Linked DNA regions of Alloacidobacterium dinghuense. The protein of the gene in region 1 interacts with the protein of each later gene in a pairwise test. Links are inferred from orthologs where the notes say so. Each region holds a gene or a part of one and is shown on either strand. Other genes may lie near its edges. The genes, in order: hfq and rho.

What was found.
Region 2: the proteins of hfq (region 1) and rho interact in binary tests that used the Escherichia coli proteins (3 or more experiments, as listed by UniProt). The link is inferred for Alloacidobacterium dinghuense from one-to-one orthologs.

What each region holds. Positions count from the first base shown.
Region 1 is NZ_CP060394.1:5,855,944-5,871,816, reverse strand. What follows is about bases 1,315-4,033. They hold hfq (RNA chaperone Hfq), read right to left. Parts: upstream 2,974-4,033; coding sequence 2,656-2,973; downstream 1,315-2,655. Other genes in these bases: H7849_RS24680 (SH3 domain-containing protein), read right to left, coding at 3,302-4,033; hflX (GTPase HflX), read right to left, coding at 1,315-2,604. Outside these bases: H7849_RS24700 (F0F1 ATP synthase subunit B), read right to left, coding at 1-392; H7849_RS24695 (F0F1 ATP synthase subunit B), read right to left, coding at 389-856; more of hflX, read right to left, coding at 1,183-1,314; more of H7849_RS24680, read right to left, coding at 4,034-4,465; H7849_RS24675 (AI-2E family transporter), read right to left, coding at 4,680-5,765; H7849_RS24670 (PP2C family protein-serine/threonine phosphatase), read right to left, coding at 5,952-7,130; H7849_RS24665 (lactonase family protein), read right to left, coding at 7,183-8,178; H7849_RS24660 (M20/M25/M40 family metallo-hydrolase), read left to right, coding at 8,417-9,418; H7849_RS24655 (OmpA family protein), read left to right, coding at 9,750-10,217; alkylhydroperoxidase, AhpD family, read right to left, coding at 10,313-10,864; H7849_RS24645 (peroxiredoxin), read right to left, coding at 11,084-11,620; H7849_RS24640 (Fur family transcriptional regulator), read right to left, coding at 11,812-12,246; H7849_RS24635 (DUF2203 domain-containing protein), read right to left, coding at 12,397-12,831; quinolinate synthase NadA, read right to left, coding at 12,841-13,998; H7849_RS27170 (hypothetical protein), read right to left, coding at 14,256-14,387; H7849_RS24625 (IS481 family transposase), read right to left, coding at 14,453-15,595; H7849_RS24620 (DUF4386 domain-containing protein), read right to left, coding at 15,744-15,873. UniProt on the Escherichia coli protein: RNA chaperone that binds small regulatory RNA (sRNAs) and mRNAs to facilitate mRNA translational regulation in response to envelope stress, environmental stress and changes in metabolite concentrations.
Region 2 is NZ_CP060394.1:107,943-123,939, forward strand. The notes cover bases 6,894-9,736. They hold rho (transcription termination factor Rho), read right to left. Parts: upstream 9,019-9,736; coding sequence 7,768-9,018; downstream 6,894-7,767. Other genes in these bases: pstS (phosphate ABC transporter substrate-binding protein PstS), read right to left, coding at 6,894-7,214; H7849_RS00485 (YciI family protein), read left to right, coding at 7,305-7,652; H7849_RS00495 (DNA-directed RNA polymerase subunit omega), read right to left, coding at 9,135-9,356. Also shown: H7849_RS00440 (GNAT family N-acetyltransferase), read left to right, coding at 1-288; H7849_RS00445 (superoxide dismutase family protein), read right to left, coding at 371-913; H7849_RS00450 (hypothetical protein), read left to right, coding at 1,156-1,596; H7849_RS00455 (hypothetical protein), read left to right, coding at 1,879-2,928; H7849_RS00460 (hypothetical protein), read left to right, coding at 3,143-3,427; H7849_RS00470 (alanyl-tRNA editing protein), read right to left, coding at 3,764-5,038; H7849_RS00475 (hypothetical protein), read left to right, coding at 5,185-5,742; more of pstS, read right to left, coding at 5,745-6,893; H7849_RS00500 (isoaspartyl peptidase/L-asparaginase family protein), read right to left, coding at 9,920-10,993; H7849_RS00505 (hypothetical protein), read right to left, coding at 11,417-12,502; H7849_RS00510 (VOC family protein), read right to left, coding at 12,690-13,025; H7849_RS00515 (WG repeat-containing protein), read right to left, coding at 13,159-14,112; H7849_RS00520 (ester cyclase), read left to right, coding at 14,349-14,759; H7849_RS00525 (threonine synthase), read right to left, coding at 14,980-15,997. UniProt on the Escherichia coli protein: Facilitates transcription termination by a mechanism that involves Rho binding to the nascent RNA, activation of Rho's RNA-dependent ATPase activity, and release of the mRNA from the DNA template.

The DNA.
Region 1 (15,873 bases):
CTCAGCCGTCTCTTAGCCTCTTCGGTCGCCGAGTGGGCGTCAACAAGTTCTTTCTGAATTTTCTCCGACCGCGCACGGAAAGCCTTGGGCAGCACCTTCACCAGAAGCCAGATGACTCCAATCCAGATGATCGCCGAATTGAGATCTTCAAAAATCTTCGCCGCGGTTTCCGTGTCCGTATGCATTACCTTGGCGATAAACTGCACCGACTTCGAATGCCGATACTGCTCTTCCTGAGCATGGGTCTCCGGCGCATCCATGTGCTCATACCGGGAGTCAACGTTCGGGGCATGCGCCGGCTGCTCCTGGCTGAAGGCACGCGGAGCGGCTCCGGCCAGCAGCGCCAGGGCGGCCATGAATGTTACAAACCTGATCTTCAAGCTACGCGTCAAAGGGCACTCTCCACAGGAGCCATGCCTGCCGGAAGTATGGCCTGAAGAATTTGCGAGGCGAGTTGCTCAGTCGAGCCCTCAATCTGCTTATGCGCCTCAGCAGCCTGCGCTTTCAATGCGCTTTCAGCGGAGCGGACCCGCTCTTGCGCAGCCAGCCGGGCGGAAGCCAGTGCCCTCTCGCGCTCGGCATTCCATTGGTGAATAAGCTGCTCGCGGTGGCGAAAGATCTCCGCGCGCGCCGCCCGCAGCTTGGCTTCATATTCCTGCGATTTCGCATCTGCGGCAGCGATGGCAGCGGCGGCTCGTTCGACCGCCCCCTGCGTGCGGTCACGGCGCTCCGCCAGCGTACGCGTAAGCGGGCCAAAGAGCACAAACCGGTAGGCCAGCACCAGGACGATGAAAAGGATCATCGTCGGAATCGAGCCAAGCACCAGATCGCCGAGTTGTTTCAGAATTACATCCATGCCTTTTGCCGGTTCTTGAAACCACCCTCAGGCGAGTCCGAAAACACCTCGAAATTCACCTTCAGGCAGTCTGATTTTCTCCGTACCGCCGCCCTATCCACACCTTTTCCCAACGCCTTGCGACTCGCTCTGGCGCGCTTTTAGCTGCCCTTTAAGCCCTTGGAAGTCTGGATATGGAAGGTATTGCGGAACCTATAGGTTGTAACAGAGTGAAAAATATAGTGTCAACGCAGGGGAGGACACTTCCCCTCTAGATGTATCACACCCGGCCGATTTTCTGCAGAAAACCGCTTGACTCGACCCCGTCCCGGCGTAGACTTGAACTATCACCTATGACCCGGTTCAGGGTCCAACGGATCGGGCGACTGGGAATCTCCACCGCTCCCCCTCGTCCGGTCCGTACTTGCATCCACCCGAAATTCCCTGTATCTCCCCAGCAATGACGCCGGCCCCGCGACTGTCATGCGAACGGTGTTGTCAATAAATTGTCGATCACGCAACACCGCCCCGGCGCCCAGCGCAGCAAGGATCTCGCCCTTTGCCTGCGGAATCGTAAAGGTCTGCTCAATGACCGGATCAGCCGTCAACTCTGCGTCGATCCGCACCAGCAATGCCTCAACCCCCAGACCAAGCTTGCCCGAGGTAGTAACTGCCCCGCTCGCAATCAATTCCGCGCGATCTTCGTCCGAGAGCAGGTCAATCTTGTTCATTACCTCAAGCCGGGGCTTGTGCAGCACGCCGAGCTCACCCAGCACCTTTTCCACTTCAGCCTTCTGCTCATCGCGCACCGGACTCGAAGCGTCCCGGACATGCAGCAGCACCTCCGCCTTCTGCACTTCTTCGAGCGTCGCGCGAAACGACGTGACTAGCGTATGCGGCAGATTGCGAATAAACCCAACCGTATCGGAGAGCAAAATTTTTCTTCGCGATGGCAGCTGAATGGCCTTCAGCTTTGGATCAAGGGTCGCAAACATCCGCGCCGACTCTAATACGCCGGCCTTCGTGAGCGTGTTAAATAGCGTGCTCTTTCCAGCGTTGGTGTAACCGACTAAAGCGACCGCTGGGACCGGAACCGCTTCTCGCCGCTGCCGCTGTTGCCCGCGGACTCGGCGCACTCCTTCCAGGTCGTCTTTCACCTGCACAATGCGACGCTGAATCTTGCGCCGGTCAGTCTCCAGCTGCGTTTCACCTGGACCTCGTGTCCCGATACCGCCGCCCAGCTGCGACATGGATTTCCCACGCCCGGCCAGCCTCGGCAGCATGTATTCGAGCTGCGCCAGTTCCACCTGCAACTGACCTTCCCGCGTCCGCGCATGCCGGGCAAAAATATCAAGAATCAGCTGCGTCCGGTCAAGAACACGACTGGGCAGCCGCTCTTCCAGATTTCGAAGCTGTGTCGGGCTCAAATCGTGATCGAACAGCACAACATTGGCGCGCGTCGAAGCCGCTACACCGGCCAGCTCGTCCACCTTGCCGCTCCCGATAAGGGTCGCCGGATCGGCTTTGGGTCGCCGTTGCGTCACCTCGCCGGCAATCACCGCGCCTGCGCTGACCACCAGTTCGCGAAATTCGCCAAGCGAAGATTCAGAATCGTGGGTTAAGGGCGCAGAGAACACGGCATCCGCTTCCTCGATGCCAGCCGAGATGCGCGCCGCATCACGCGCCAGAACTGCCGACGGCGGCAGAGTAGAACGCCGCGTGGCGAACTCCACCGCTACCAGCAGTGCGCGCTCTTCTGCGCTATTCATGCTTCTGCGCTGAAGCTCATCCACGAAACGCCGTTCCTGAAATCCTGACCGTTATGCGCTCTGTGATTCTGTTCCCGAGGGGCCCGCAGCAGCCACACCGCTCCCGCCTGGGTGTCCAGGGGTATGCGCCGATGGCGGCCTGTGTTCGGTATGGAGCACTGAGCGCGAGCTGACCACAGTCGAGATAGCGTGCTTGAAAATCAGTTGTTCCTGGCTATTGTTCTCCAACAGCACGGAGTATTTATCGAAGGAGCGAATCTTACCCGTCAGCTTTACTCCGCTTACCAGGTAGATAGTGATTGGGGTTTTGTCTTTCCGGACCGTATTAAGAAACGTGTCCTGAATGTTCTGTGCCGGCTTGTTGTCCATGTGCCGATCTCCTCTTGTTTTATTTTCACTGCGTGGGACTCGACTACTGCAATGCTAAAGCTCATGCCAAAGCCCGTAGGCGAAGCAAGGTTGTAAAAGAACAATACGAGGTTGTAACTGACCGGGGCAAGTCGTCATGGTCTTTCTCCCGCCAGATATCTCACCTCAAACGACGAGGCAAACTACACCTTAGTTGAGTTTAGATGCCTTTTAGGCTTGATGGTTGTGTGGAACCAGAGAATTCAGCGTATTTGATGGTGTCAAATCGCTTAAATTCGTTACATCAGACAAGAATTGCCGGAAAATCGCCGAATCCGGCGATCCCGCCTCAATGGTGTTTAGGATGCTTCGCCCGCGTTCCGTGGTGCTTGGCGGCCTTCTTCCCCGTTTCCCGCGATGCCTGCGGAGCGACTGACGGTAGAGGCGGTGGTGGAGCGGCGCTCGGCGGCTCGACCTTCCGGACGATCACGCCCTCCAGCCGGAACGTCTGCGTCGTCAGATTCGCAGGCCGAGCCGCGCCTGTCGCCGGATCGATTGCGATCGTGTCGTCGGTGGCTGTTTTTAGAGAAAACACCGGCACCGTCCCAATCTTGTCAAAGGCTTGCGTTCCAACCTGCACCGGCAGATACCCCTGCAGATTCCGCTGCCGATAAGCCGTTTCGTAGCGGTGCTTTCGCACATTCCAGGTAAAAATACGCACTTGGTCAAAGTCGTACGGCAGCCCGTCCTTATACGGGCTCATCACCGTCACAAACTCCGGTACCTGCCCATTCGGAAAACTCGACTCCGGATCACTCACCGTCGTCAGCTTGTAGGCGCCCACAATACGCTGTCCCTCGGCGTACCCGGCAATCGAATCCGGCACATCCACATCGAGACGTCGCGAGAGCATCCAGCCCACGCGGCCCTGCGTATCACGCACCAGCCACCAGTCTTCGAGAGCCGGGGGCTCAACCGGAGCCGCGGGGGGCGACGGGGTTGCAGCAATGGTGGGTACAGTTGCTGGGGATGCCGGCTTGTCCCCCGCCTTCGTATCTGTCTTCACGACTGGCTTGCGAGCAACGGGAGCAGCCTGCGGCGGCGCATCTTTCGGCACCGATGCACGCACCAGCATCTGCAGCTTGTCATTCTCTGGGAGCAGGTAAAAACGATCCGTCTGCCGCCCGGGCTTCACGTGCAGGTAAAGATCGTCGCGCAGCGTCGCAGTCGAAATCACCGGATCGTTCGCATGCTGCTTCGCCAGATCCGCAAACTGCTGGTAGGCGTCCTGGTCGATGACGCCATGCTCCTCGATCCAGCCGATCTCGCCCTTGTCCGTTTTCACCTTAAGAAAGCGCCGGCCCTTTTCGACCACCTGCAGCCGCTGTCCGTTCGTGACGTTGGCAACACGGTTGGACACGGCAGCCACGCGATCGCGCAGGAAGGTTTCCTTGGCGACAACGTACACGTATTCCGCGGCAGGTTTTGGGCGCAGACGATTGCAACCGCCCATTGCAGCAAGCAACAAAAAAACTGGCAGTAGACGTAGAAGTAGAGGAGGAGACGAGCGAAAAACCATGCGCACTTAACAAGAGAAGGTAGTTAGCGACTACATCTCCTGCTATTTACAGAGCATAGCATTGAATCGCGGTCTTTCTCGCTCGCTCCACAGAATCAACTCGTTACGGTTCCCACATAAGCACCAAGGGAGCAAGGGCCATCATCCATCAAGTTCCCTGCTTCGCCTCGGTCGGCCCTTCCAGCCATGCGAGCAGAAGCTTGTAGCCTACCGAAAGAACAATGGCGCCCACAAAAAGGCCAATAATGCCAATCGCAAGGAATCCGCCAATCGCACCCAAAAAAACCACCACAATGGGAACAGCCACGCCCCGCCCAAGCAGCAAAGGCTTCAGCACATGCTCGCTCAGCACCACTATCACGCACCACACCAGAAACACCACCGCCTTGGTCGTGCTGGCAATCGCAAATACGTAAATGATTGCGGGAATTAGAACAATGCCTCCAATCTGAAGCACGCAACCGAAGAGGAAGACCAGACACCACAATCCAGCACCGGGCAATCCCGCCACCAGGAACCCGATCCCGGCAAGCACCGCCTGTATCACGGCAACGCCAATAATTCCATTGGTGACGCTTCGTACCGTTGATCCCGCCAATTCCTCAAACTCAGGGCCTCGATCCCCAAAAAGGCGGGCGGCCAACAGATGCGTGACGGAAACGCCACCCGAAGCATTCGCCAGCAGAACCCCGGCAACAACAATAGAAAGAATAAATTGCACAACCGTCAGACCAATTCCAGCAGAAGTGTGGAGAAGCCTGGGAAGAAACTCGCGAATCTGTGGAGTGAGACTCTTCAGCAGTCCGCTCAAATTCGTATAAGCCATGTCCCACACGCGGCTCAAAGGCGCACCAACAAGCGGCCAGCCTTTCACACTTTCAGGCGGTGGAGGAATACTGATGTTCCCCGCTCTCACCTGAGCAGTCAAACCACGAATGCCGCTGATCAGTGTGTCGGTCAACAACGCGACCGGAACAATCAACACCGCCAGAAACGCCAGCGTGCAAAGAACCGCCGCCAGCGTCCCTCGCCCGCCTAAAAGACTCCGCAGCTTTTTGTAAGCAGGAAATGTAGCGATGGCAATGATGATGCCCCACGCAACCAGCGGAAGAAATGGGCGCAGAATCAGCAGGCAGGCTGTCGTAAGAAGCACGAGCAGGCCGACATGGATCGCAACTTCGAGGGCGCGACGTATGTAGTACCGGTTATCGGAAAGGGGCGGTTCGGTGGCCACGGCTAAGTCCTCCTGAGAAGCGGATGAGACTGATTACCGATACTGACTACTGCCCAATACTCGAATCAGTGTAGACTCGCCGCGTTTCGGGTCGAAAGGAAATTCAGTGATACGCCTCTGACCGGATCCGCTTATAACGATCATGGGCCGGTAAGACCGCGGCAACGCAAACCGATCCCAGAGAAGCTAGACAGCCCGCATCAGCACGCATGTAACATCGTCGTGCTGCGGTGCATTCCCGACAAAGCGATCGAGATCAGCAAGGACACTGTTCAACAGCATCGAGGGAGCCAGCATCACTCCCGAATGCAGCATCGTGATGAAGCGCACTTCGCCGTACTCCTGCTGTGCCGCATTCTCCGCTTCGACAACCCCATCGGTGAAGATGGCCAGCCAGTCACCCGCCTCCACTACTCGCTCTCCCGACTGATATGCCGCGTCTTCCATAATCCCGAAAGGCATCCCGCCTGCTTCAAGCCGTTCGATCGCGCCCGATTTCCGCCGCAGAATCGGATTGTTATGCCCCGCATTTACATACGTCAGACGCCGTGACACCGTGTCATATTCCGCGATGAATGCCGTCGTGAACCGTCGGCCGCGCTGGCTGTTGCTACATGCATAGCGATTCATCCGGTTCGCCAGTTCCACCAGCGACCCAGGAGTTGTGCTGAGGGTCTTAAGGCTCGCCTGGAACGTAGCCATCAGCATGGCAGCCGGAACGCTCTTGCCGGCAACATCCGCTACGGCGATGAGAAAGGTGGGGCTCCTTTCTGATTCCGCTGAGGCGCGCGCGAAAACATCGTAATAGTCGCCAGCCACGGTATTCGCCGGACGCGTGGCAAATGCAATCTCCAAACCCGGCACCAGCGGCGGTTCGGAGGGAAGCAGCCATGCCTGAATCTCCTTCGCGATCTGGAGATCCCGCTTCATCACCACCCGGTCTCCGACTTCCAGGATGAGCAGCGCAAACATCAGCAGCCCGCCATAGAAGTGAAAATCCAAAGCAAAAATCTTCACTTCATGCGACCTCGTCGAGAAGGTCCATTCGCCGCCGGGCACGATAACAAGAATCAACGCCGCCAGCAGCAGGACGCGACGAGCCGGGGTAAGCTTCTCGACAATCGCCCAGAAGAACTCGCTTGCTACACGAAAAAAATGCTTGCTGTGAGGAACACCGGCGGTGCGCGTGGCGTCAACTTCCTGCGAATACAGCCGATAGCTCGAATGCGCATCCTTCCGAAACTGTGACCACAACTCGCTGAGTTCCATGCCCTCAGTCACGCGTTGCCAGAATTGTTCAGCGCGTTCCCTGAATGGATCTCTCCGTACCGCCTGTCGCTGCTGTCGATAGTGGGGCGTCGCCATGAGGGTAAGTCTACTGCCAATCCCATACGGAAAAAGTGCCCCATCCTAACCATCAATGCGTAGCCGCGATAGCACTCGCCAGCGTAGGATCAGCCCCCGTAGTCAGGCTTGCAAACGGATCGAGCTTACCCGGCGTCGTGGTGTCGATGGTGAACACCTGCATATCAGGATTCCCTCCTACACACGCTACCGCAAGATAGGTATTGGTCTTATCCTCGACAATATCGACCGGGGCCGTGCCCGTCGTGTACGGCGAACCAGTCAGAGGCGTAAGCGACCCGTTCGCCACCAGCGTGAAGCCGCTGATCGTTCCATCCGTCCGATTGGTTACGTACACATAGCTTCCATCCGCGACGATGACTTGCGACGGCCCGAGGCCAGTCTTTACCGGCGAGGTAGAAAGCTCTGTAAGGATGGTGCCTGTGGCATTGATGTTCAAAACGCGAAGTGAATTGATCCCCGTTTCGGTAACAAAGAGATACTTGCTGTTCGGGTCGCTCGCCAGCCCGAAGTCGGCATTCGTCGAGGCGGTGGGATGCAGGATCTGATTCAGCTTGGTAATCACACCAGTCGTGGTATTGAACGTCAGAATATCCACGCCGCCTGTCCCCAGCGAGACAAAAACGTTCAGTCCATTCGGCGTGATGATCAGGTTCGTCGTGGTTCCCGTATCGAGCGCGAGCGCATTTCCCTGCGTTGTCAAAGCGCCGGTGCTGGCATTGATGCCAAAGACATACACTGCAGGGCTTAGATCGGCGGCAATCAGCCACTGCCCCGTCGGGTCGATCTTCATCGTAATCGGGCTGACGCCCGTGGCCACTGGACTTCCGTTGTTGGCTACAGTCAGAGTCCCATCCGAGTTGATCGTGTATGCGTAGATGCCCCCGGAAACGCTTCCCACATACAAGAATGTGTCTTTGGGCGTCACCGCCAGCGCATTCGGTGGCAGGCCCGTAGCAAACGGTGAACCGTTCAAGGCCGCGACCGCCGGAGTGCTGTTAATCGTGAAGGCCGCTACGGAACTTACGCTCGTCGACGAATTCGCCACATAAATAAAGTTCCCGCTGCTCGTCGGGTTGCAGTTGGTCTTACAAGGAGGCGGAAAAAACTTCCCCGTCTCACACGACGACAACGCAAGCAGGCCAGCCATACACAACAAAGGGAGAAACCTTGACTTCAATCCAACTCTCACTGCGTTCGACTCTCTCTCGTTCTCATGCTCCATGGTTTGAGAACAGTTCTGCGAAAAAGCGCTATTTCTTCTTCGATATACTGCGCTTACCCTTATGCGCCTCTGTTTTCGCCTTGTCTTGGTGATATCACTGCTCTCACCCTTTTGTCGCGTCGCCAGCGCCGCCGATCGTTCAACCTTCTGCAACCCATGCGTCCGCGCCGACGAAGAATTTCTCGCGTCCGACGAACTCCACGGACGCGGCAGCGCCACCCGCGACGAGCACATCGCCGCCACTTGGGCCGCTTCTCAGTTCCAGAGCTTCGGCCTCGAACCCGGCGGCGACAACGGCACTTTCATTCAGAAAGCTCCGCTGCCCAACCCGCTGCCGGATCGCATCCAGCAGCGCCTGGCAAAGTACGAAGACACGCCCCGCACCAAAACGTGGAACGCCGTAGCCGTTCTTCGTGGCTCCGACACTAAGACGCAGCAGGACGCCATTCTGCTCACCGCGCACCTCGACCACCTCGGCATCGGCCCCGCCGTCAACAATGACTCCATCTACAACGGAGCCGACGACGACGCCTCCGGCACTACCGCCGTCATCGAGCTCGCGCGCACCCTCAGCCAGGGCAAGCGCCCCAGGCGCACCATCGTCTTCGCCCTCTTCGGCTCAGAAGAACTCGGCGGCTTCGGCAACCGCTACTTCATCGACCACCCGCCCGTCCCGCTAGACCACATCGTCGCCAATCTCGAATTCGAAATGATCGGCCGCCCCGACCCGGCCGTCCCCGCAGGCAATTTCTGGCTCACCGGATACGAACGCTCCGATCTCGGTCCCACGCTCGCAAAACACGGCGCGCACCTCGTCGGCGACCCGCACCCCGACCAGAAATTCTTCCAGCGCTCCGACAACTTCGCGCTCGCCAAACGGGGCATCGTCGCCCAGACCGTCTCCAGCTTTAACCTGCACAAGGACTACCACCAGCCCAGCGACGAAATCAGCAAACTCGACATCCCCTACATGACCACCGTGATTTCTTCAATGGTCAAACCCATCCAATGGCTCTCCGACACCGACTGGAAACCAACCTGGACTCCAAACGGAAAACCCTAGAAACTACCTAACTCATAAATGCTACTGGTAGGTGAGGCTAGGCAGCGTTATTTCCGGATAGCCCGACGACACGACAAATTGCGGGCCGCAGGTGCGGACGAGCCTCAATGAGCCTGTCGCCCTGCTTGCAATCGTTCACTACCGGGCACCTCAGACTGAAATTTCCGAGTTCATTAGGTTGGGCCGTCTTTACGATGGGAAAATGGACAGCCTGTCCGAAATGACAGTTTCCTGGAACCAAGCACGGGGCTATCATCTCCACCGATGCGGCAATAGCAACCGAACGGAGGTTACACCAGTGAGATATCGACATGCTCTCGTTGCGGTCACAATGCTCCTCGTGACCAGTGTCCCGCTATTTGCAGAAGGTCCTTCAGAAGCATTCACGGATGATGCCTATTGGGTTGATTTCTGGTCAAAACCAATGGTGGCTCTCTATGGTCCCGAGGAGGAAGCCTTCAACGCAAACATGCACGAAATCAGGTTTGCTCATGATCGCTTTAACCATGCTGTGGACGAGAGTGCGTTGAATGCCGATATCCAATGGTTGAAGGATCATCCAAGTGATCGCTTCTTCATCGACGGTTACACCTCTGCGACGGGCACCGAGGCCTACAATCTGAGACTCTCGGGAGAACGAGCGTGGTGGGTCAGACAAGTGATGATACGCAAGGGAATTGCGGAGGATCGGATCGTGCTGGCCGTGCCATGGGGGGAGTTATATCCAGCTTGTTTAGAAAACACCGAGGAGTGCCATGCCAAGAACCGGGTTGTCCGGTTCACTTACCGTCCAAATTGAGGAGAGACCCCGATCGACATCGCGCGACGATGAATTTCCATAGCACAAAAGAAAAAGGCCCGCCGCAGCGGACCTTGACCACGCAAACAACAAGGCTAAACAGCCACAGCCTCCGGCTGGGCCACGCGCTCCGCATCGAGAACAGCCCCGATCGCATGAACGATGGAGGCGACACGCACCACTGCCAGCACCGTCTCCTCGCTTACGCCTTTCTCGCGAACAACTTTCTCGTGTGAATCCACACACTTGCCGCAGCCGTTGATCGCCGACACCGCCAGCGACCATAGCTCGAAGTCGTTGTGATCGACGCCATGCGTGCGCATGACGTTCATGCGCAAACGCGATGGCAAGGTCGAGTACTTTTCGTTCGAAGTGAGGTGAAGAAAACGGTAGTAGATGTTATTCATCCCCATCACCGCCGCCGCAGCCTTCGCCGCATCAAGCGCCTGCGCCGAAAGTTGCTTTGCACCCTCTTCCAGCGCCGCCTCCGTCAGCTCAGGATTGCGCGTGGCAATCGCGCTCGCCACCACCGTACCCCAAAGCTGCTGCGGAGTGAGTTCCTGATTCTGCCGCACAAGACTCGAATAATTCAGCTTCAGGTCCTTCGCATAAACCGGAAGCCCGTCAATCAACTGATCCAATTGCATATTTCCAAATCCTTTCCCGTCATCCTGACTGCAGATCGACCGCTGCCCATCGTCTTGACCGACCAACTCTTCACGTCATTCTGACGACCATCTATCTCCCTCGTCATTCTGACGACCATCTATCTCCCTCGTCATTCTGACGACCACAGGGAGGAAGAATCTCAGCGATGTTCAATGTGCATGCACATCGCTGAGCCGTACCCGTTTTACAAGCTAGTCCTAAGCGACTAAAGTCTCTTCGCCCTTCTGCCAGTTGCAGGGGCAGAGCTCGTCAGTCTGCAATGCATCCAGAACGCGCAGCACTTCCTGCGGATTGCGGCCCACCGAAAGATCCGTCACGTACACGAAACGAATGATGCCCTCAGGATCGACGATGTACGTCGCGCGCTGCGCCACGCCGGCTGCGGGATCGAGAATCCCAAGCTGCTCGCAGAGATCACGCTTCACATCAGCCAGCATGGGGAAAGGCAGATCCTTCAGATCATCATGGTTGTTGCGCCAAGCAAGATGCACAAATTCGGAATCCACGCTACCGCCCAGCACCTGCGTATCGCGATCCTGAAACTCATTGTTGATCTTTCCGAAAGCAGCAATCTCCGTAGGACAAACAAAAGTGAAATCCTTTGGCCAGAAGAAATACACCTTCCACTTGCCCGGATAGCTCTCGTTCGTGATTGTTTCAAAGGCCTTGTTTTTATCGCGGCTGACCGTAGCAGTGACCGAATAGATAGGAAACTTCTCGCCGATACCTAACATGTATGACTCCTCTAAGTAAGTTGTTATGAAAATGAATGAACGATGGTAACAAGATTTTCCAACAGTGTTTCGGGTGGAAGCACCGGCCTTTAGGCCGGTGAACCAGGAATAAAAATCTAAGGGCTTTAGCTCCGGGAATTTCCGCAAGGCTCTTAGCCAGACGAATTTCAAATACGCTTTAAGACAAAACTCTAATCAGCCTTCCGCTGGCACTCGGCGCACAGCCCCAACACATCGACTGCATAGCGTTGCGCAAGAAAACCGCCGGGCAGCTTGCCATGCTTCGCAGCCAGCCCTAGCTCTTTTGCATCGATGTCTGAAATCGATTTGCACCGCGTGCAAACCAGGTGATGATGCGGTCTGTGATTCGTTTCCACGCGCAGCGAGCCATGATGCAAGCTCACCTCGTGAAAAATTCCGCTCTCTATAAATAGATGAAGATTCTTGTAAACCGTCGCAAGTGAGATCGACGGAATTCTGCGCTTCACGCGCGCATACACTTCTTCCGGGCTGGGATGCCCGTGCATATTCTTAAGAATCTCGTAAATGACATGCCGCTGATGCGTCACCGCAAGCCCAGCGTTCTCGCACATCTCACGAAATTCCTGCGCCTCAACCGTGTTCACATTTCTTATTAAACAATAATAATTATCGTTTGTCAAAGTTCCACAGAGTCGTCGTCCTGAGACCCTGAGCTTGCGAAGGGGACGAAGGATCTCAGCGATCCTGGCTGGTCAAAAACCGCTGTTAACTCGATAATTGGAGAGGTAACTGAATCAATTCGGCCGCTCAGGCTTGCTCCGCCCAAACCGCTCATCAATCGGCTGGCGCCCGCGAAACCCCGCATCCACCGTATGCCAGTAATCAATCCGAGACTCGCCCATCTTCCAGCACAGCAGGACAATCTCTCCATCAATCATGTGCGGAAAATCCAGCAGCCCAGTCTCGAGATCCTTCACCTGGACGCCGATCGAATCAATCTCAGCCACAGCGTCCTTGGCCTGCTGCACAAATTTGTCGATCTCCGCCCGCTGGCGCGTCGCAGAGATCACATTCACCATCATGCCGCCCGAGAGAAAGATGCGTTGCCGCAACTCATGCAGCTCCGCCTCTTTCTCCTCCGCGCTTTTCTTGCCCTCGATGGCCCGCTTCAGCAGCGATTCGAGCACCGGCAGCAGCGATTGCGCCTCATCGAGGCTGAAGGTCTTCATGCCTTCATTTTAAGCCCGAATTTCCAGCATGCGATCCAGAGCCACGCGCGACCAGCGCTTCACATCCTCGCGCACCTGAATCCGATTGACGACTCTGCCTTCAACCAGATTCTCCAGCGCCCACGCCAGGTGCTGCGGACTGATCCGGTACATCGTCGTACACAAACAGCCCGTATCGTCGAGCGTGATAATCCGCTTGCCCTTCGCCGCAAACTCTTTCGCCAGCCGGTTCACCAGATGGATCTCCGTGCCAATCGCAAACATCGATCCCTCAGGCGCGCTCTCGACCAGATGAATCAGCCGTTCTGTAGAACCGAGAGCATCGGCCTTCTGGCAAACCTCCCAGCGACACTCCGGATGCACAGCCACCTTTATCCCTGGATACTTCGCGCGAACTTTTTCGACATGCTCCGGCAAAAAGCGCTGGTGCACCGAGCAGTGCCCTTTCCACAAAATGATCTTCGCCGCCTTCAACCGCGCCGGCGTCAGCCCGCCATTGATCTGGTATGGATCCCACACCACCATCTCGTTCAGCGGAATCCCCATCGCAAACGCCGTATTGCGCCCCAGATGCTGATCCGGCAGAAACAGAATCTTCTCCGCGCGCGCAAAGGCCCAGTCAAACGCCTTGCCCGCATTCGATGAAGTGCACACCAACCCGCCGCGCTCGCCACAGAAAGCCTTGATCGCCGCCGTCGAGTTCATATACGTGATCGGCAGAATATCTGCAGGCGACAAGCCAGCCGCCATCAGCGAGTCCCAGCAGTCTTCTACCTGCCCAATCTCCGCCATGTCAGCCATCGAACAGCCGGCATTCAGATCAGGCAGAATCACCTGCTGACCTGTACCCGGAGGATCGTCAGGACGCCCCAGCACATCGGCGCTCTCCGCCATGAAATGCACGCCGCAAAAAACGAGATACCTCGCCTCCGTCTCCGCGGCAATTTTCGAAAGCTTGTAGGAGTCGCCCGTGTAATCCGCAAAACGGATCACCTCATCGCGCTGGTAGTGGTGCCCAAGCAAAATCGTGCTCTTGCCGAGCTTCGCGCGCGCCGCCGCAATCCGCCCGTCTATGGTGTGGTCAGGCTGCGCCAGGTAGTTATCCAGAGAACAAACGTCCTGCTCAACAGCAGGGGCCGACACTATTTCTTCAACAAATACGCTCAAGTCCCTTTTCCGCCTTCAGTCCAAATGTGGACGGGGATGTTGAAAGCAATCACGGTTGCAGTGGATTCGCTGCGATGCCGCCCAACCCACGGGGATGTTGCAACCCTATTTCTTCGATGTGCCGCTCAAGGTTTGCGTCGCAAAATTGCAACCCTCACCGGACAAACCGATTTCATCTAATTTTAATACGAAAGAGAGCCAGTCTAAGACTCAGCCCTGCTAAGCAATTCATCAGAGCCTACACCGAAAGTTCGCCGTCATTTCTGAGCGGAGCCGTAGTCGTAGCGAAGAATCTCAGCGATGACGGCCGATTCACGACACGCAGCTATTCCAAGGAATTCGCGATCAAAGTCCTCGATCGCCAGTTTGACCGCCGGGGATTGGCTCACTCAAGCTTTCTTTTTGTCAAGTTACACGACATCGTTTGCAGTTTGTCTCTGGACATTCTTTCCAGTTAGGGTCGAGGGTTTTGAGCTGGTATCCAACGCTCGACGATCGTCGAGCGTTGGATGGCGGGATCGAGTTCCCGGATCAGGGTGTTGCAGTAATAGACCTGGAGCCGCTGTTCGACAGGGAGGATCTGCACCCATTCACCGGCCAGAGCGCGACCGATGCGCCACTTGGTATCGGCGATCTCCAGCTTGCCTTGACAGTCGACCTTCAGTACCCAGGCTCCCTCGGGGTACTGCCAGCGCGGCGGGTTGGGATCGTAGCGCCGCTCACTGGGGCGCCAGCGGCTGGCTGGAGTCTGCATGCCCAGGGCTTCGTGCGGACGCAGATGGTTGTGCTCCCAGCGATAGCGGTCCAGCCACTGCTGGGGCGCGTGGCCACGCAGTCCACGCCGGGTGAGCGCGCGTTCCAGCGCGCCGTGAAAGCGCTCCACCTTGCCTTGCGTCTGCGGATGCCCGATGCCGCTCCAGCAGAGGCGTATGCCCTGTTTGATCAGCCACAGCGCCAGTCCTGTCGTCGCCGCCTGTGGTCCGGCCCAACTCCACCAGGGCACGCCGTGATCCATCAGCATGGCCTCGGGCAGACCGCACTCTTGAAAGGCATGCTCCAGCCGCACACGGACCGGCTCGGCCTGGGTGCTGCCCACCGCCTCCAGCGCGATCACATAACGGCTGTGATCATCCAGGATGGAAAGCGGTCCGATCGGCTGGTGCCACGACTTGGGACCCTTGAAATCCATCTGCCACAGCTCGTTGGGCGCGGCCCGCTCGAAGCGCCTGGGCGCGGGGCGATGCCGGTCCTCGGGGCGCACCAGTTGATGGCGCAGCAGAATGCGATGGATGGTGCTTGCGGGCAAACGTGTCCCGCATTGCTCGAGCAATACCTGCAGTTTGCGCGCACCCCAGTCGGGATAGCGGAGGCGTAGCTCGATCACACGCCCTTCCACCTCCGGCGCGGTCTGCTGTGGACTGTGCAGGGGGCGTCGGCTGCGTTCCGCGATGGCTTCCACCCCGCCAGCCCGATAGCGCTCGACCCACAGCCGCCCAGTTGGACGCGAGATGCCAAACTCCCGGCATAAGCTGCTCAAGCTCCGCTCACGGCGCAACGCCGCCACCACAAACCGCACCCGCTGTTCCCGCACGTCCATCGTCTTCCAAGGCATCCTCAGTCTCACTCCCTGCTCTCGCTTCGCTCGCGCAGGGAGTGTAAAGGATGACTAGAAACATCCTGGAAAGCATGTCATGGCACTGAACATTCTTTTGGCTTGTGTGGGGCTGTTCGCCGCAGAAGTCCATTCAAGCACTTTTCTCCAGCACGACTCCACCGCCTCCGGTCTTCACCGCAAACAGCATCAAATAGAAGCCGGTTAGGACATCAGCCAGACCCATCGGCGGAAAAGAGATGATTTGAAATAATCCGCGCCTT
Region 2 (15,997 bases), 5.8 Mb from region 1 along the record:
GAATTGCGCGGAGAACGCGCCTATCTGGGCTTGTTGTCAACGAATCAGGCCCGTCAACGCTCAGGCATCGGTACCAGATTGACGACGGCAGCAGAAGAATTCGCCCGCGAGTCCGGCTGCCGGTTCATGGACCTTCGTATTGTCAACCTACGCGAAGAGCTGCGGGCGATCTATCAGAAATTCGGCTATCAGGTCACCGGTACCGAACAAGTTGCCGTTGAAGCCGGCCAGCACTTCACAAAGCCAGCTCACTTCATCAACATGTCCAAAGAGCTGGGTCACCGCTGAGATATTCAGAGAACCGCAAAAAAGGGTCCCCGCCAGCCAAGCCAGGCGGGGATCCACGTTTTTGATTAGTCTCTGAATAGACTTACATCGAAGGTGGTGTGATCACGCCACATGCAATCCTGGCCCCTGCATTCCCAGCTGGATCAGACATCATGTCGTCAGCTTTCTCGTGAACGACAAGCGAAGTTCCGCCATTGGCAAATACAGAATTCGACGCATTTGGTTCCAGGGTGACGTCCGACGCCAGAAAGCTCTTTTTCACCTTGCCATCGGCGCCAGCCGTCAAGTTAAGGGGCAAGTCTCCATTGTGATGCCCTTCTGGATTCTTGATGCCATGCTTCTTGCCCGCAGGATTGAAATGTCCGCCAGCCGACTTGAAATCAGGTGGATCGCACTTCGCAGTCTGATGAATATGAATCGCATGCTCGCCTGGCGGGAGATTCTCCAAGGCAACCTTGATCTCTACGCCGGACTTTTTCTGCGACAGCACAGCCGTGCCCGCGTCTTTTCCATCCGCAGTCTTCAGATCAACCTTCACCTGCTTGGGAGTTTTCTGCGCTAGTACCGGAACAACGGTCCACGCCGCTACAGTTGCCAACAGCATCGCCTTCGACAGATAACTCATTACCGCTCCTCGTCGCGGGGTTTGAAAGGACTCTGCCCGCACGCATGCCAGAATACTCCATCTATGTGCAGTAAATGTAACCGGGTAGCTTAATGCCTGCATAACCCGATTGATCTTCATCCCTCGAAAGAGTCTTGCCAACATTCATTGTCAATAGGATGATCAAAACGCGCTGATTTCAGTGAAGTCACTATTGGATCTCCCCGGATCCCATTTCAAGCTGTAAGCCCTCTGGAGGCGATATGAGGCGACAATCTTTCGCGTTCGGATTACTCGTCGTAGTTCTTGCTTGCAGTAATTTGGCATACGGAGCGACCCGTCAATGGCAAAGTGGAAAATTGCTCGATACGGAGCAGCAAAAGGTCAAAGAGGAGAGCACGACGACCTACACGACGGATGGCCAGGCAAAAAACAAGAGTGACGGCAAGACGGATTATTCGCAGAACACAACAGCGACGACAGCTGACAACATCGATACCTATGAGGTTTACACGATTCAGGGTGCGGGCAAAACTTATATCGCACGCGAGAAATTGCTCTTCCCATGGTCAAAGCCGGCGAACGTAACTGTCGGCGCTGAGTTGAAATATGCAATCGACGGACGCAAACTCTATATCCTTGACGATGACCAGAAAGAGCATAAAGCGTCGATCGTCAAAACAAGCCTGAACGAGGCAAAATAAATTCTCAGGGGTCTGGCGAACTGGGTCCGCCCAACCGAGTATTCGTTGTAAGTCATTATTAAGAAAAGATAAATCTGTCTTGATACTTGATATCCATGGTCGTCTCACCGGTTGCGCACGAGACGTGGCTTCCCACTATCCCGGACGTGAAGCCTCAGTGGAAAGCACTTTCCGCCCCTGATTGTTCCGGACATTTGGCTGCAAAGCCATGCAGGATACAATTGACTACGATATTTCATGCAACAGCCAACTCACCTATGATTTGAGCACTCAAAAGCGTCAATGAATATCGATTCCAAACAGGAACAGGTTGCAGGCATCGACCAATCTGATCTCCCCATCTTCAACCAGGACTGGTGGATTAACATCGCGCGCGGATCCGCGCATTATCGCGAACTGAGGGTCTTCGATGGCGACACCATCATTGGAAAACTACCCTATATCTTGTCGAGAAGCCTGATCGGTCTTTTTCATGCCCGCGACCCTCATTGGTCGCACATCGGTGGGCCGGTCGTTGACGAGCGATTAAGTCGCAAAGAACAAGCCGAAGTACTCCATCTGTTGCTGCAGCAATTGCCCCGATGGGCTTCGATTGATTTCGTTTGTAATCCGAATGCAAGCTATGCGGACCTCGTCAAGAACGCTTTTATGAATGCAGGATTCAAGCACACGACTCAGATCACATATGTGCGACACCCTACAGATGTCGATGTAATGAATACCCGAAAAAGTAAACATAACGGACACATTAAACGAGCATGCAAGGAATTAGATTGCGTGGATATTAGCGGTACAGAATTCGTCCGCTTCTTAGAAACAAATTTGAAAGCTAGAGGGAAAAAGAGCTATTCGCCTCTGGATGTTATGAGGCGCCTGATTGACGAGGCCGTTTCCCGTGGACAGGCACGTGCCATTGCCGCCAAGCCAAAGCATTTTGGAAATGGGGCGGGGAACGATTCTTTGGCCACTTACGATGCCGCGATTGCCTACATCTGGGACAGCAACTGTTGCTATTACTGGATGTCAACACACCGCATCTCTTCGTTGGACGGATCGATTCAAAAGCCTCATCCGGATGCAATCAAGCTTCTGGCGGTGCAGGCCATGCACCATGCCCAGGAAATGAGTTTAATTTTTGATGCGGATGGAGTAACAACGCCGGGGACGGAGAACCTTTACCGCAATATGTTTGGTCTCAAGGGAGAGGAGCGCCGCGATATTTTCCAACGCACGACCGCGTTGGAGCGGCTCCGCCAAAAGTATAAATCCCAATACATTCGTTCCCAAGGCCCTAGCCTATTGTTCATGTGTGAACCGCTTCTGGCGGAGTAGCCTAACTGAGACGTTTTGTCTTTGCGGACTTGCCATGACGACAGCGCATTCGGTGTGCAACAACATGTTTGTTCCATGCAGTCGCCCGCGATGGTGACTGAAGAACACGTATTAGCCAAAAGATAGTCTTGTCTTTAGTCATTTCGGTGAAATCATCCTTTCACTTGGCAACCTCTGAGTTGGGTCGCTCCCGCCAAAGTGTGAAGGAAAAGAAATGAAGAAAATGGAAGAACTACACGAAGGGCAGGCTAAGCTGACCGGATTGTGCAATGCATCAGAAACGTTTGATGTCGTCTATAGCATTTCCTTCCGCTTTGAGCTGCAGAACCGGCACGCCGGCCTTCCGTGCATGGCATTCAAGTCGGCGTCCGTAAATTATGTGCAGAGTATCGACGGCAGAAATATACCAACCGGAGAATATCTCCTCGAGCGGGAACACGAGATAAACAAGGTCGAGAATATTGGGATCTGGCAGATGATGAGTTGGCCCGAGGGTTAGGAATCGCTGAAGCCGACGCTACTGTTTCGGAAATCATCTGGGTCGTAGTTGTACGCGCAGGCTGTAGACTGATAAGTTTTCACGCTGATGCTCACGGCGGAAAATCTATATTCTCGTAATTGTCTTTGAGACGAAAAACCGCTGAAAATCGAGTGGTGTTTATGGTGGAGCTAGTCGGGCTCGAACCGACGACCTCCTCGTTGCGAACGAGGCGCTCTCCCAGCTGAGCTATAGCCCCTTTTTCAGGAGGGAACCACTCCTTCCAGTTTAACAGTGCTATGCTGATTCGCAAAGCCGCAGACGGACTCTATTTACAGGCGGCTCGCGTAAATCCTGTCACTTGACTGCAGATGAATGGACCCGATCGATCACCATGGCGGCAAGTGCTTCCAACAAGTTCGCGGTCTGCAAATGTGGCACATGTGCCTGCGCAAGATCAGGTGAGCCGCCGCCACGCAGACCCAAGCTAACGAGCGCTTCTTTCAGCAGATTTCCGGCGTGAAAGTCCAGATCGCCACTGCGCGCCAGCACCAAAAGCGAGGGCTCCTGGTGCGCAGATACCAGCAGAGCGACAGTCTGCGGAACGCTAGCAACAAGACGTGAGGCCAGCAGCTTCACATATTCAGCATCGCGCTCGGCAAACGTCCTACGGACCAACCGTAGACGGTCCACAATCTGGTCTTCCACTGCCAGCCGGATCGCATGATAAGTCGCCAGCTCTTCGCGGAGCTTATGCAGTTCTTTTGCGTTCGACTTCGCATCGGCAACAAGCCGTTCAATTCCTGACGGGACTTCCGTGCGCGGCATTGAAAGCAAAGCTGCACTGCGTGTAAGAACCGAAAAGTCCTGGTGCGCCGCAACCACTGCGCGCAGTCCGCAGACAAACTCTACCCGAATGCTCTGCCGGACACGCTCGATACTGCGAATTAGCAGTCCGCCAATCTGCCCGGTTGATCGCACATGGGTTCCTCCGCACGCGTTCAAATCGCAATCGGCGATCTCAACCAGACGGATTGTCCCGCCGCGCTCAGGAAGTTTACGCAGCTTTCCTGCAGCCAGCATTGCCTCGGCTTCACTACGATCGACGTTCCAGATCGTGACAGCGCGATCTTCTCCAATTACTTCGTTTGCAATGCGCTCGACGCGCTCGAGACTGTGATGGGCTAGCGTTTCTACCGCTAGATCAATCGTCGATGATGCTTCGCCCAGATGGAACGATGCAGTGGTCGCTTGCATTTCCCGTGCAAAGATTGCCGACAACAGATGCTGTCCCGAGTGCTGCTGCATGTGATCAAAGCGCCTGGCCCAGTCAACCTCCCCCTGAATCTCTGTCCCGGCAAGTAGCGGCTTCAATGTCTGGTGCCAAACTCCGCCCTGCTCATCCTCTTCGACCGCGATAACCGGAATCTCTAAGGCTGCTCCGTTGCGCGAAGTCGCTCTAATCATTCCCTGATCGTGTGGCTGACCACCACTGGTCGGATAGAAGGCCGTGCGATCCAGAGCCACTTGCCACACAGACTGTCCTCCTGTCCGGGAAAGCTCGCGGATATCTGCCACGCGGGCGGAGAAGTTTGTCAGAAAAGAATCGGAATAATAGAGGCGTTCACTCATAACCACTGCAAACCGCTTAAAAGATAGTTTATCGAATGATGTGCATGGTCCCTGTCAATATTCCGACGGTATTGTGGCTTCCATAAGAAATATTTCGAATTAGCAAAGACTTTTCTCTCAAAACAGAGTTTGATCAAAAGTAGTCTATGTTTCCCCGTCGCTTCAGTTGCGCCCTTTTTGTGCTTACGTTCACCGTCACCTGCATCTCTGCCCGTGCGCAGCAAAGTGACGATTGGATCCCCCACAACATGGATGCCGTCGGTCAGCGTGCGTCCTTCCGGACTGACTTCACCTTTGACCGCACGATGTTGGCTCTGGCCAACAACTTCATCGACGATGAAAATACGCGCCGCGTTGTTGCCAAACTCAACGGCATCTCAGTGCACTGCTACAAGTTTTCGTTGCCGGGACTCTACGATCCCGGCAACCTTGAAGCCGTCCGTCAGCAGTACCATGATCGCGGTTGGAAGCACCTGGTAACCGCGCAGTCCGTTCATGATCGGAGTAATCTGGGGCGAACTGACGTGTGGATACGTTTCGAACATACCAACGTCGAAGGCGCGGTAGTAATGTTGGCCAGCCCAACCAGTATCAACCTGATTGCTATCAATGGCACACTTAGTCCGCTTGACCTGCTGCATCTGCGCGGTCATTTCGGCATTCCGAAGTTTTCCGGCGATCACCTTGTTGAGCAGAACAACTGACGTTATTTCAGAGCGTCAACGGCTTGCAATTCCTGAGCCACCACCTCACGCGGCAGAGGCACATATCCGAGCGACGAGCACTGTTTCTGTCCTATGCTCAACATCCATCGCAGAAATCCGGCAATGGCGGCCCGTTTCTGTGCGTCGCTTTCGGTTTTCGGCACTACAATCCACGTAAAGGAACTGATGGGGTAGGCATCTTTCTCCTCGGAATCGAGAAGGGAAGGGCGAAGGTTCTCTGCTGTAACATGCGACTTCGCCGCAGCCGCTGTGATACTAGCTAGATCGGCCTTGATGAACCGTCCCGCGGGATTGCGCACTGCGGCATAGTTGAGCCGGTGCTGGATGGCATACGTCATCTCAACGTATCCAATGGAATTCGGCGTCTTCGCCACCATCTCTGCCACACCTTCATTTCCCTCTACTCCGCTGCCCACGGGCCATTTGACGCGGGCGCCCTCGCCCACCTTGCTCTTCCAGCCAGGACTTACCGACGCTAAGTAACTCGTCCACGCATAGGTTGTGCCACTGCCGTCAGAACGGTGCACAACGGCAATGTCAGCATCCGGCAAACGTGCGCCACTATTGGATTCGCGAATCCGCGGATCATTCCATTTGCGAATGACACCTATATAGATATCCGCCAGTACCTGGGGAGTCAGATTGAGTGTGTGGCCGGCATCCGGCAGGTTATAGATAGGAACGATTCCACCGACCACGGTAGGAAAATAAGTGGTCTCCGACTGAGCACTTTCAACCGGTCGGATGTCTGAAGCCGCGAAATCGAGATTTCCATTGCGTAAGCGTTCTAATCCAGCCTCGGAGCCAATCGTGTCGTAAGAAATCGGAAATCCGCCCGCCGTTTGTTGAAAGGACTCGAACCACTTCAGATAGATAGGCGCCGGAAATGTAGATCCACCTCCGTGCAGAGCAACTCCGGGTTCAGGTGTGGCCTTAGCAGGCAACGAAGCGATCGCCATGCCTGTCTTCATTTCCCGCTCAAGCCGTGCGACAACCTGATCGGCTAGGTCATCAACAATGTTCGAAGTACGAAATCGCCCCGGAGTCGCCAGATACGACCACAATGTCCGCTTCGCTGAGTCCGTGAGCTCGACTGACAAATATCCCTGATACATCGTCTGCCTGGAGCTGTTCGAACGGAGATTGTTTGAAATCGTTCCCGTCATCCAGATCACGGCGTTGCCGTGCAGAAGGGCGTCGGCGCCATCCGACTTATCGCTGACATGGATGCCGCCTTTCTCGAGCCTGTCCACCACACGCTTGCGAGCAGCCTGCGCATTGGCGCCCGCGCCAAACGAATCCACATAGATCGTGTGCACTGTTTGGAGTCTTTCGTCCGCACCAGACTCAGCAGGCGCACAAGGAGTGAGCAGGCAGAGAACGCACACCGACAGCGCCCACTGCCACGCCAAATTTCGGCGAGTAGACCAATTTGCGAGCCTAGTTTTCATCGCCCTCAGTAGCTTGCCTCATTCTTATCGGAAATTGTGTGAAAAGAAGCGGTAGCGGAGAGCCGTTCAGGTATCCGCCATAATGAAAGCATGCCTTCATCCACTCCAAGGCGCCCCGATATTCCGCGCAACCTCAAGCCGTATTTTCTTTGTCTGCTAAAAAAGGGTCCACGATGGAACATTACTGAGGGCAATGAAGACCTAATGCCGCGGTATCTCGCTTTTCTTCGTCGTGAAACGGAAGCCCGACGGATTCTCTTCGCGGGACCAATTACAGACGGCGGCGAACTTGTCGCCATGGTCATTCTGGAGGCGCCAAACGCCGAAGAAGCGAACGCAGTAGCCAATGCCAACCCCAGCGTCGAATCAGGGCATTTCATTACAGAGCTTCATCCTTGCCTCTTGCCAACGCTTGATACCTTCAAAGTGGAATATTGACATATCCCTGGAAGGGGCAGCGGGCAGCCAAGCTCTTAGAAAAATTGAAGTTTATTCGCATATAAGTGGAAAGGGCGCGCTATCAGGCGCGCCCTTCCGTTCACTTTTATCCAGTTTATAGCGAGTTCATATTCAGGAGGAACTCTGCGTTGTTCCGAGTTTTCCCCAGCTTGTCGACGAGCAACTCCATGGCCTCAACCGGAGACAACGGATTGAGCACCTTGCGCAGCACCCAGATGCGGCTCAGATCCTCTTTGGGAATCAGCAGCTCTTCCTTACGCGTGCCCGAGCGCTGAATGTCAATCGCCGGGAAGACGCGCTTATCGACCAGCTTGCGGTCAAGGATGATTTCCATGTTGCCGGTGCCCTTGAACTCTTCAAAGATCACTTCGTCCATGCGCGATCCAGTGTCAACCAGGGCTGTTGCAATGATCGTGAGCGAGCCACCTTCTTCAATGTTGCGAGCCGCACCAAAGAAGCGCTTCGGCCGCTGCAAGGCGTTCGAATCAACACCGCCTGAGAGCACCTTGCCCGACGGAGGAACGATCGTGTTGTAAGCACGCGCCAGACGGGTAATTGAGTCGAGGAGGATCACCACATCGCGCTTGTGTTCGACCAGGCGCTTCGCCTTTTCGATCACCATTTCCGCCACTTGGACGTGGCGAGCAGCCGGCTCATCGAATGTCGAGCTGATCACTTCACCCTTTACCGAGCGCTGCATGTCCGTCACTTCTTCCGGACGCTCATCGATCAGCAGGACGATGAGGACGACCTCAGGATGGTTCGAGGTGATCGAGTTGGCGATCGCCTGCAGCAGCATCGTCTTGCCGGTGCGCGGCGGAGCGACGATCAATCCACGCTGCCCCTTGCCAACCGGAGTGAGCAGATCCATCACGCGCCCGCTGATGTTGTCACGCACGGTCTCGCTTTTGAGGCGCTCCTGCGGATACAGCGGTGTGAGGTTGTCAAAAAGGATCTTGTTGCGCGTCTCTTCCGGCGACTCAAAGTTAATCGCCTCGATTTTGACCAGGGCAAAATACTTTTCACCCTCGTGCGGCGGACGCACATTGCCGCTGATCGTGTCGCCAGTCTTCAGGTCGAACTTGCGAATCTGGGATGGCGAAACGTAAATGTCGTCTGGACCGGGCAGATAGTTGTAATCCGGTGAGCGCAGGAAGCCGTAGCCGTCAGGCAGAATTTCCAATACGCCCTCGGCAAAGATGTGGCCCTCTTTTTCGCTTTGGGCCTGTAGAATCTTGAAGATAAGGTCTTGCTTGCGGAGTCCGCTCGCGCCTGGAATTTCGAGCTGGCGGGCAATTTTGCTCAGTTCTGTGATGTTTTTTTCTTTTAGTTCGGAGATGGTCATTGTCACCTGCGGTGGGTAGGTTGTTTAGGGAGGCCGTTCTTGAATGGAAGGAATCTCTGGTATGGCAGAATGTTTCAGTTTTTACTGAGGGGAGGGCCTGCACAGCAGGCCGCGGCTTACGCTGCGCGGCGCTGCTGCTGAACCTTTGCCTTCTCTTCAACGATGGGGGTGACCGCTACCGGGTTCTGGTAACGGAAGCGAGCCATAACTTCATTCGTAGTGTCCTGCACACGCGTATTCGGCTTGTGCAGCTTACGGGTCGCTTTGGAAGCCAGCTGACACAGCTGGTAGCGATTGGAAACGTGGGTCAATGCCCCATAAATCAGATCAGAACGCATTGTATTTCTCCTTCATTCATAAACAGTTCCACGATCCTTCGCGCTCATAAATCCGGCCGTAGATCGTCGGTCATCGAAACGCCCTGAATTAGGGTTGATTTCGTTCCGCTTTCCTTAGGAATCTCATCTCTTAAGACGCAACCACCTGCGACTTAGATCAATTTTTTTAACCTAATTTTTCAGCTTTTTTGTGGAGCGGTATCGTTTCCACTCCACGTTTACAACAAAATCTGCTGAGTTTCAGGCGCAAACGCCTTCTCCCGCGTGGCGACATGACACATTAAGCCGCCCCGAGGGCCAAAACCAAAACAACTGCTTGGATCTGGGATGAAAAAGATTACGGCAGAGTACGAAACTGAGTTAGAGCATCACTTCCAACACTTCTTCATCGAATCAGCACTTTTGAAGTTAAATCCGATGTACCAGAAGGTCAACATTTTTTTTCATAGATTTTCGGGGTCCGTCCTCCATTAATTGGTAGAAATTCTCGTCCTGATGATTCAAATCGGCCTCGCCCTGTGGACAAAGGATCAGGCGTTCGCTTGATCCCTGTTGTCTTTTCGTTACTTTTCGTCTTTGTACATGCCAATCTCAGCTTTTCCGCCTTCGGAGATGCGAGCGCGGTACATGCCGGGGGAGTTGAAGCTCCAGACCATGTCGCCTTTGGTGTCGATGGCGATGATGCCGCCGTCTCCCTTCAGATCAGTAAGTTGGTGCTGGATGACATCGTCGGCGGCTTCCTGAAGACCCATGCCTTTGTACTGGACCAGGGCGCAGATGGTCCGGGCGACGGTGAGGCGGATGAAGTATTCGCCGGTTCCCGTGCCGGAGACGGCGCAGGAGCTGTTGTCGGCGTAGGTTCCGGCACCGATGATGGGCGAGTCGCCGACGCGTCCCCACATCTTGGCGGTCAGGCCTCCGGTTGAAGTTCCGGCGGCGATATTGCCTTGCTTGTCGAGGGCGACGACGCCGACGGTGCCGAACTTGTGGGCATCAGGCGATTCGACGGGGAACATCAGGTCGGCGCTGGGTTTTCCAATTGCGGCGGGCGGCGCTCCGGCAGGTCGTGGGGGGATCGGCTTGCCCTCTTTTTTCAGTTCCTCGACCAGTTGTTGCCAGCGGCGCTCGGTGAAGAAGAAGCTGGGATCGACCATCTCCAGGCCATTTGAGGCTGCGAATTCGTCGGCGGGGGAGCCGATGAGCATGACGTGCTTCGACTTTTCCATCACGGTGCGGGCGAGCGTGATGGGGTGGCGCGTGTGGGTGACATCGGCGACGGCTCCGGCCTTGAGGTTCGACCCATCCATGATGGCGGCGTCGAGTTCGTTCTTTCCGGCTGCGCTGAAGACTGCTCCGCGACCTGCGTTGAAGAGCGGGTCATCTTCCATGTAGCGGATGGCTGCTTCGATCGCGTCGAGTGCTGAACCACCCTTGTCGAGCGTGTCGGCGGCTTTCTGAATTGCTGTTTCGAGATCTGCGCGGTAGGCGGCCTCAGTCTTCGGGTCCATGTTCTTGCGCTCGATGACGCCTGCCCCTCCGTGGAGGACTACTGCCCATTTATGGGTCTGCTGGGCGGTCGCGGTAAGGGCTAAGAGACAGGAGCAGATAAGAAAGGCTGGCTCGCGCATGGTGGCCATGATACATGGCTTGAGCCCGATCCTCTGTGCAGATTCCGGAGCTGGCACACCTACCCCCATCCGTAAATTCATGGAAATAAACGGGATTATTGGAGATGGCGCTATCTATTTGAATTCACTTGGTTTGTGCGTATTTATCTGATTCTTAAATAGTTGCTGGCGAAATAGGAAAGCCCGCCCAGACAAAGGCGGGTCTTTCTTGGCTTCTATTTCTATTATAGCTGGCTGGCACAGGAAACACGCCAAATTGAAGGGCGGATTTTCCTCTTTGGAATGAGTTGGTTAGGGAAATCCAAGCAGTTTTTTCGCTTGACAAGGCATTCTCTGGGATCAGTCCAGCGGAAGGCTATGCATGCCGACATCCGCTCATCCTGCCCCTTAAGAGGGGGCAGGATGGCAGGCGGTATGTCGGATCAGGGATGTTTAGCGGTCATCGTGGTCGTGCCGGTCTTCGCACTCTTCTTCGCGCTCTTCTCTTTCGTCGCTGCGGGTTTTCACGAAGCCCATTCCGTGGGGGCTTTGCAGTCCGCTAACAATGGGGGTCAGCCCGCCGAAGTTGAGATCGAGGATTCCGACAAAGCCTACGGTTGCGCCCGAGGCGTCTGGAGCACCTACTGCAGCCGTGTATGGCGTGCCGGGAGCGAATTCAGATTTGCGAATCTTGTAGACGATGTTCGCCGGGGTGTCGCTTACCAGGATGAAGCCATCATCGGAGGGGATGAATAGAGTGTCATCGGCCTGCGGAGTGCCAAATGGCGAGCTGAGGGGAATGAGAAATGCGCTCTGATTGTCTTTTCCGGGTCTGTGGACGAGGACCAGCTCGGAGTCTCCCTGACTGTCGAGGAGAAGGTCGTTTCCAGGGGTCAGGGTCATTGAATCCGGGTCCTGAAGATTGAGCTTTACCGGGTCGCCGGTGACTACGTCTGTTGCGGTTGCATCGCCCTCAAGTACCGGCGTGACATCGATGGTGCTGCCGGTGATTTTGGCCTTCACGATGGCTGGAAAGGTATTCGGATTGTGGGCCGGATTCGAGGCGCTGAAGTAAGCCTCGCCGTTGCGGAAGGTGATGTCATCGTATCCACCGCCTGCAGTCGGAGGCGCAGCGAAAGTGTAAAGCTTCTGTTCCTGTGTTTCGGGGTCGATGATGACGAGGTTCGGGTTGGCGTCCTCGTTCTGCATGGCCCAGAGCTTTCCGGTATAGGGATCGACCTTCAGACCGTCATTGTGGCCGACGACGGTATAGATATGAACGATGCGGCCGTCTTTGGTGTACTCGATGATCTGGTTTGATTTACCGTCGGCGCCGGTGGGGTCGTTACCATCTCCGTAGCCGATGAAGATGTGATCGCGAAGAATTGCGATGGAGTCGGGCGCGGTGTATTTGCCTTTAACGCCCTTTGCGAAGACGCTGATGGAATAACCCTTCTCCACCTTGGGAGATTGGGCTGAGGCTGGAATGATGGAAGCGGCAAGCAGAAGTGCCGACGTGAGAGGGATGCACTGTTTCATACGACCTCCAGATTTGTGGTGAAGGGGGTGGGATTTTGAGCGACGAACCGAATGCGCAATCAGGCTATGCGACTAGATGCAAGCGAAAGTTATGGCTGTATGAATTTATTGTGTCGCGCGCAGGTATTCTGAGAATCGAGGGGGAAGGTTCAGTGTGGTGGCGCCTAACATTCAAGTTTGGGACGCGTTATCCTTCGCCGACGCTGCAGTGTCCGCCTTCGGAATCGATGAACTGGGCGAGTGTGCCGCCGAAGTCCTGTTTTGTGGGCGGCATGCTGAACTGCACTCCTTTGGCGCGCATCTCTTCGTAGAACTTTTCGAGGTCGGGCGTGCCGAAGCCCAGTTCCACCGATCCAGGAGGGTTCTTCTCGGATGCCGGATGCAGTCCGAGCGTGGTTTCGCCTGTGGCGAATTCACTCCAGCCGGGGGATTGGAATTTCAGGGGCAGACCCAGGGTGTCGCGGTAGAACTTCACGGCGCGATCCATGTCGCCGACGAATTTGATGACGTAGCCGAGTTTCATTGGTGCCTCCTGGGCGGGAGAATAGCGCGGTGGAACCGCCCCGCTCAAGCCAAAAGAGGCTTGAATGGGTGCGCTGCCTCATCGCGCTGCGGAGCAGCGTGCTCTTCTGTGATATCAGCGAAAACTGGAATGGCTATACAAAAAATGGCGCGGGAGGGTGTTGGACCAGAGCACCCACCTCTGAGGTCCACACCACCGCTCCATCTCGACGTATGTAGCTATAGGTTTTTCCTCGACGCACAATTGCCAGATCGCCGAAAAATCGGAAACATCTGTCGAAGGTTGGCTCAATCAGCCAGCGCCCTTCGGGGGATATGAAACCCGCTTTACCATCGGTGTTCGCTGGCGCCATTCCTCCATCGAGCCGATCAAGTTTGTCGAATCTGCACTCGACAACCTGCCTGCCATCAGTATCGATAAGGCCCCATCTCCCACCTTGTTGAACACAAGCGCGCCCCTCAACAAAAGGCCTCGCGTCTTCATACTCAGGCTTCACAACGAAGATACCTTCACGGTTGATGAATCCCCAACGTCCATCCATTTGAACGCCCGCCATGCCGTTGCTAAACCCGGTTGCTCGCTTACCCTCAAACACGGCCGGGATTCTTAATCTTCCAACGGTATCGATATAGCCCCAGCGGTCATCGATACAAACAGCTGCCAACCCTTCCCAGAAACGACGGCATGGCCGAAACTCTGGAGGGATCACAAAATTTCCTGTTAAATCAATAAAACCAAAATTTTCGCCATCTCTTGATACAAACGCGAGACCTTCTGAGAACTCACTAGCAACTAGAAATTGCGGCTCGATCAACCAGTCGCCGCCATGGTTTATATACCCGCCATTGATCGCGCAAATGCCGTTGTGAAATCTGGACAGACCTTCAAAGCGAAAGGGAATCTCCACCCGCCCCCAACGATCGATAAATCCGCTTCTGCCTTCTCCATCAACAACTGCTGCTACTCCCTCAAAAAAATGAGCGCACCCTAAATACGAAGGCGGAATTGCCACTTCACCATAGCTATTGATGTACCCGCACAGATCTTCTGCCGAATTGGGGATTGGTACGGAAATCGGGTAAAGCATTTGCTCTCTTGGGTTCCTCCAGAAAGTTTGCGACGAGCTTCGACCTCGTTCCATCCAACCGCACTTCTAGGATAACGAGACTTGGCGGGATATCGGTGGGGAACAGCAGGTCCTTCGCTACGCTCAGGATGACAACCTTCTGATCGTGGTTTTGCAGTGAATAAATTTCAGCCAGGGATCGAAGATTCATCGCGGAAGTCGGGCTTGCGTGCTAAGCTCCTCGGCGGAGATTTTTTATGGCGGAAGATGCGAAGGGTTTGGCTCGGCGGTGGTTTGAAGAGGTCTGGAACAAGAAGCGTGAGGAAGCGATTTCGGAGATGTTTGCGGAGGGCAGGGAAGCGCGCGGTTTGCCTGAGCCTGACTCCGTCATTCGGGGACCGGAGGAATTCAAGAAGTTTTATCGCGTTATGGTCCAGACGTTTCCCGATCTGCACGTCGATCTGGATGACCTGATCGAAGAGGGCGATCGAGTTGCTGTTCGCTGGACGGCGACGATGACCCATCTTGGGGATGGTCTGGGTTATGCGCCGACTAAGAAAGCGCTGACGCTGGTTGGGGCGTCGTTTCTTCGCTGCGAGGATGGGAAGATTGTCGAGGGGGTGAATTTTATGGACTTTACTCGGTTGATTGGTGAGTTGAAGAAATAGTCGAACCCCATGTGCTGCTTTTTCTGGGTGGCGAACTCCGGGGTTTGCCACCAGGTGAAGTGCTCAATTTTCAAGTCTGGGCTGGAATCCTTGCTTTCCCACCCTATCACCAACTACGCGATAGGATGGGGCACCCTTTTTCGTGCTACTGCTTAGAAAAAGCAGATCCTTCACCTTCCCCTTCGTTATTACTCAGGGTCAGCGTCAGGATGACATCGGTTTACTGCGGGGTGATGATGCCTCCTACGGGGACGCGCTCGGGGAGTTTGGTGCTGTTGGGGCGGGTTACTCCCATGGCTTCGGCGATCATGTCCACATATTTGAGGCCAGCTCCGGTGTTGAAGATGACGACCTTGTCGCGGGGCTTGAGGAAGCCGTTTTCGATGAGGTGGTCGTAGGCGGCGGTGGCGGCTGCTCCTTCGGGTGAGAGCAGGAGGCCTTCGTCGCGGGACCAGTCCAGGAGTGAATCCAGGATTGTTTCGTCGGGGATGTCGACGACGGTGCCCCCGGACTGGCGGACGATGTCGAGGATGATGTAGTCGCCGTAGGGCTTGGGGACGCGCAGGCCGGCGGCGAAGGTGGAGGCGTTTTCGAACATCTGCGAGGTGTTGGCGCCTTCCTTGTATGCCTTCGCAACGGGCGCGCAGCCGCTGGCCTGGATGGCGATCATCTTCGGCCGTTTTCCGGTGACCCAGCCGAGTTGTTCCATTTCCTCGAAAGCTTTCCACATGCCGATGAGGCCGACGCCTCCGCCGGTGGGATAGAAGACGGCGTCGGGGTAGGTCCAGTTCAATTGTTCGACGAGTTCATAACCCATCGTTTTTTTGCCTTCGACGCGGAAGGGTTCTTTGAGGGTGGAGATGTCGAACCAGCCTTCCTTTTCTTTGCGCTCGTTGACGATGCGGGCGCAGTCGGAGATGAGGCCGTCGACCAGGGTTACGTTGGCTCCATAGGCGACGCCTTCGAGGTAGTTGGCGAAGGGCACGTCTTTGGGCATGAAGATGTGGGCTTCGATTCCGGCGGCTGCGGCGTAGGCGGCGAGTGCGCCGGCGGCGTTCCCGGCGGAAGGTGCGGCCAGTTTTTTGAGGCCGTAGTGTCGGGCCATGGAGACGGCCATGGACATGCCGCGCGCTTTGAAGGTGCCGGTGGGGTTGGTGGCTTCTTCTTTGAGGAAGATGTTTGGGTTGCGGCGGCTGGGGAGTATCGGGGTCCAACCTTCGCCGAGCGTCACTGGACTC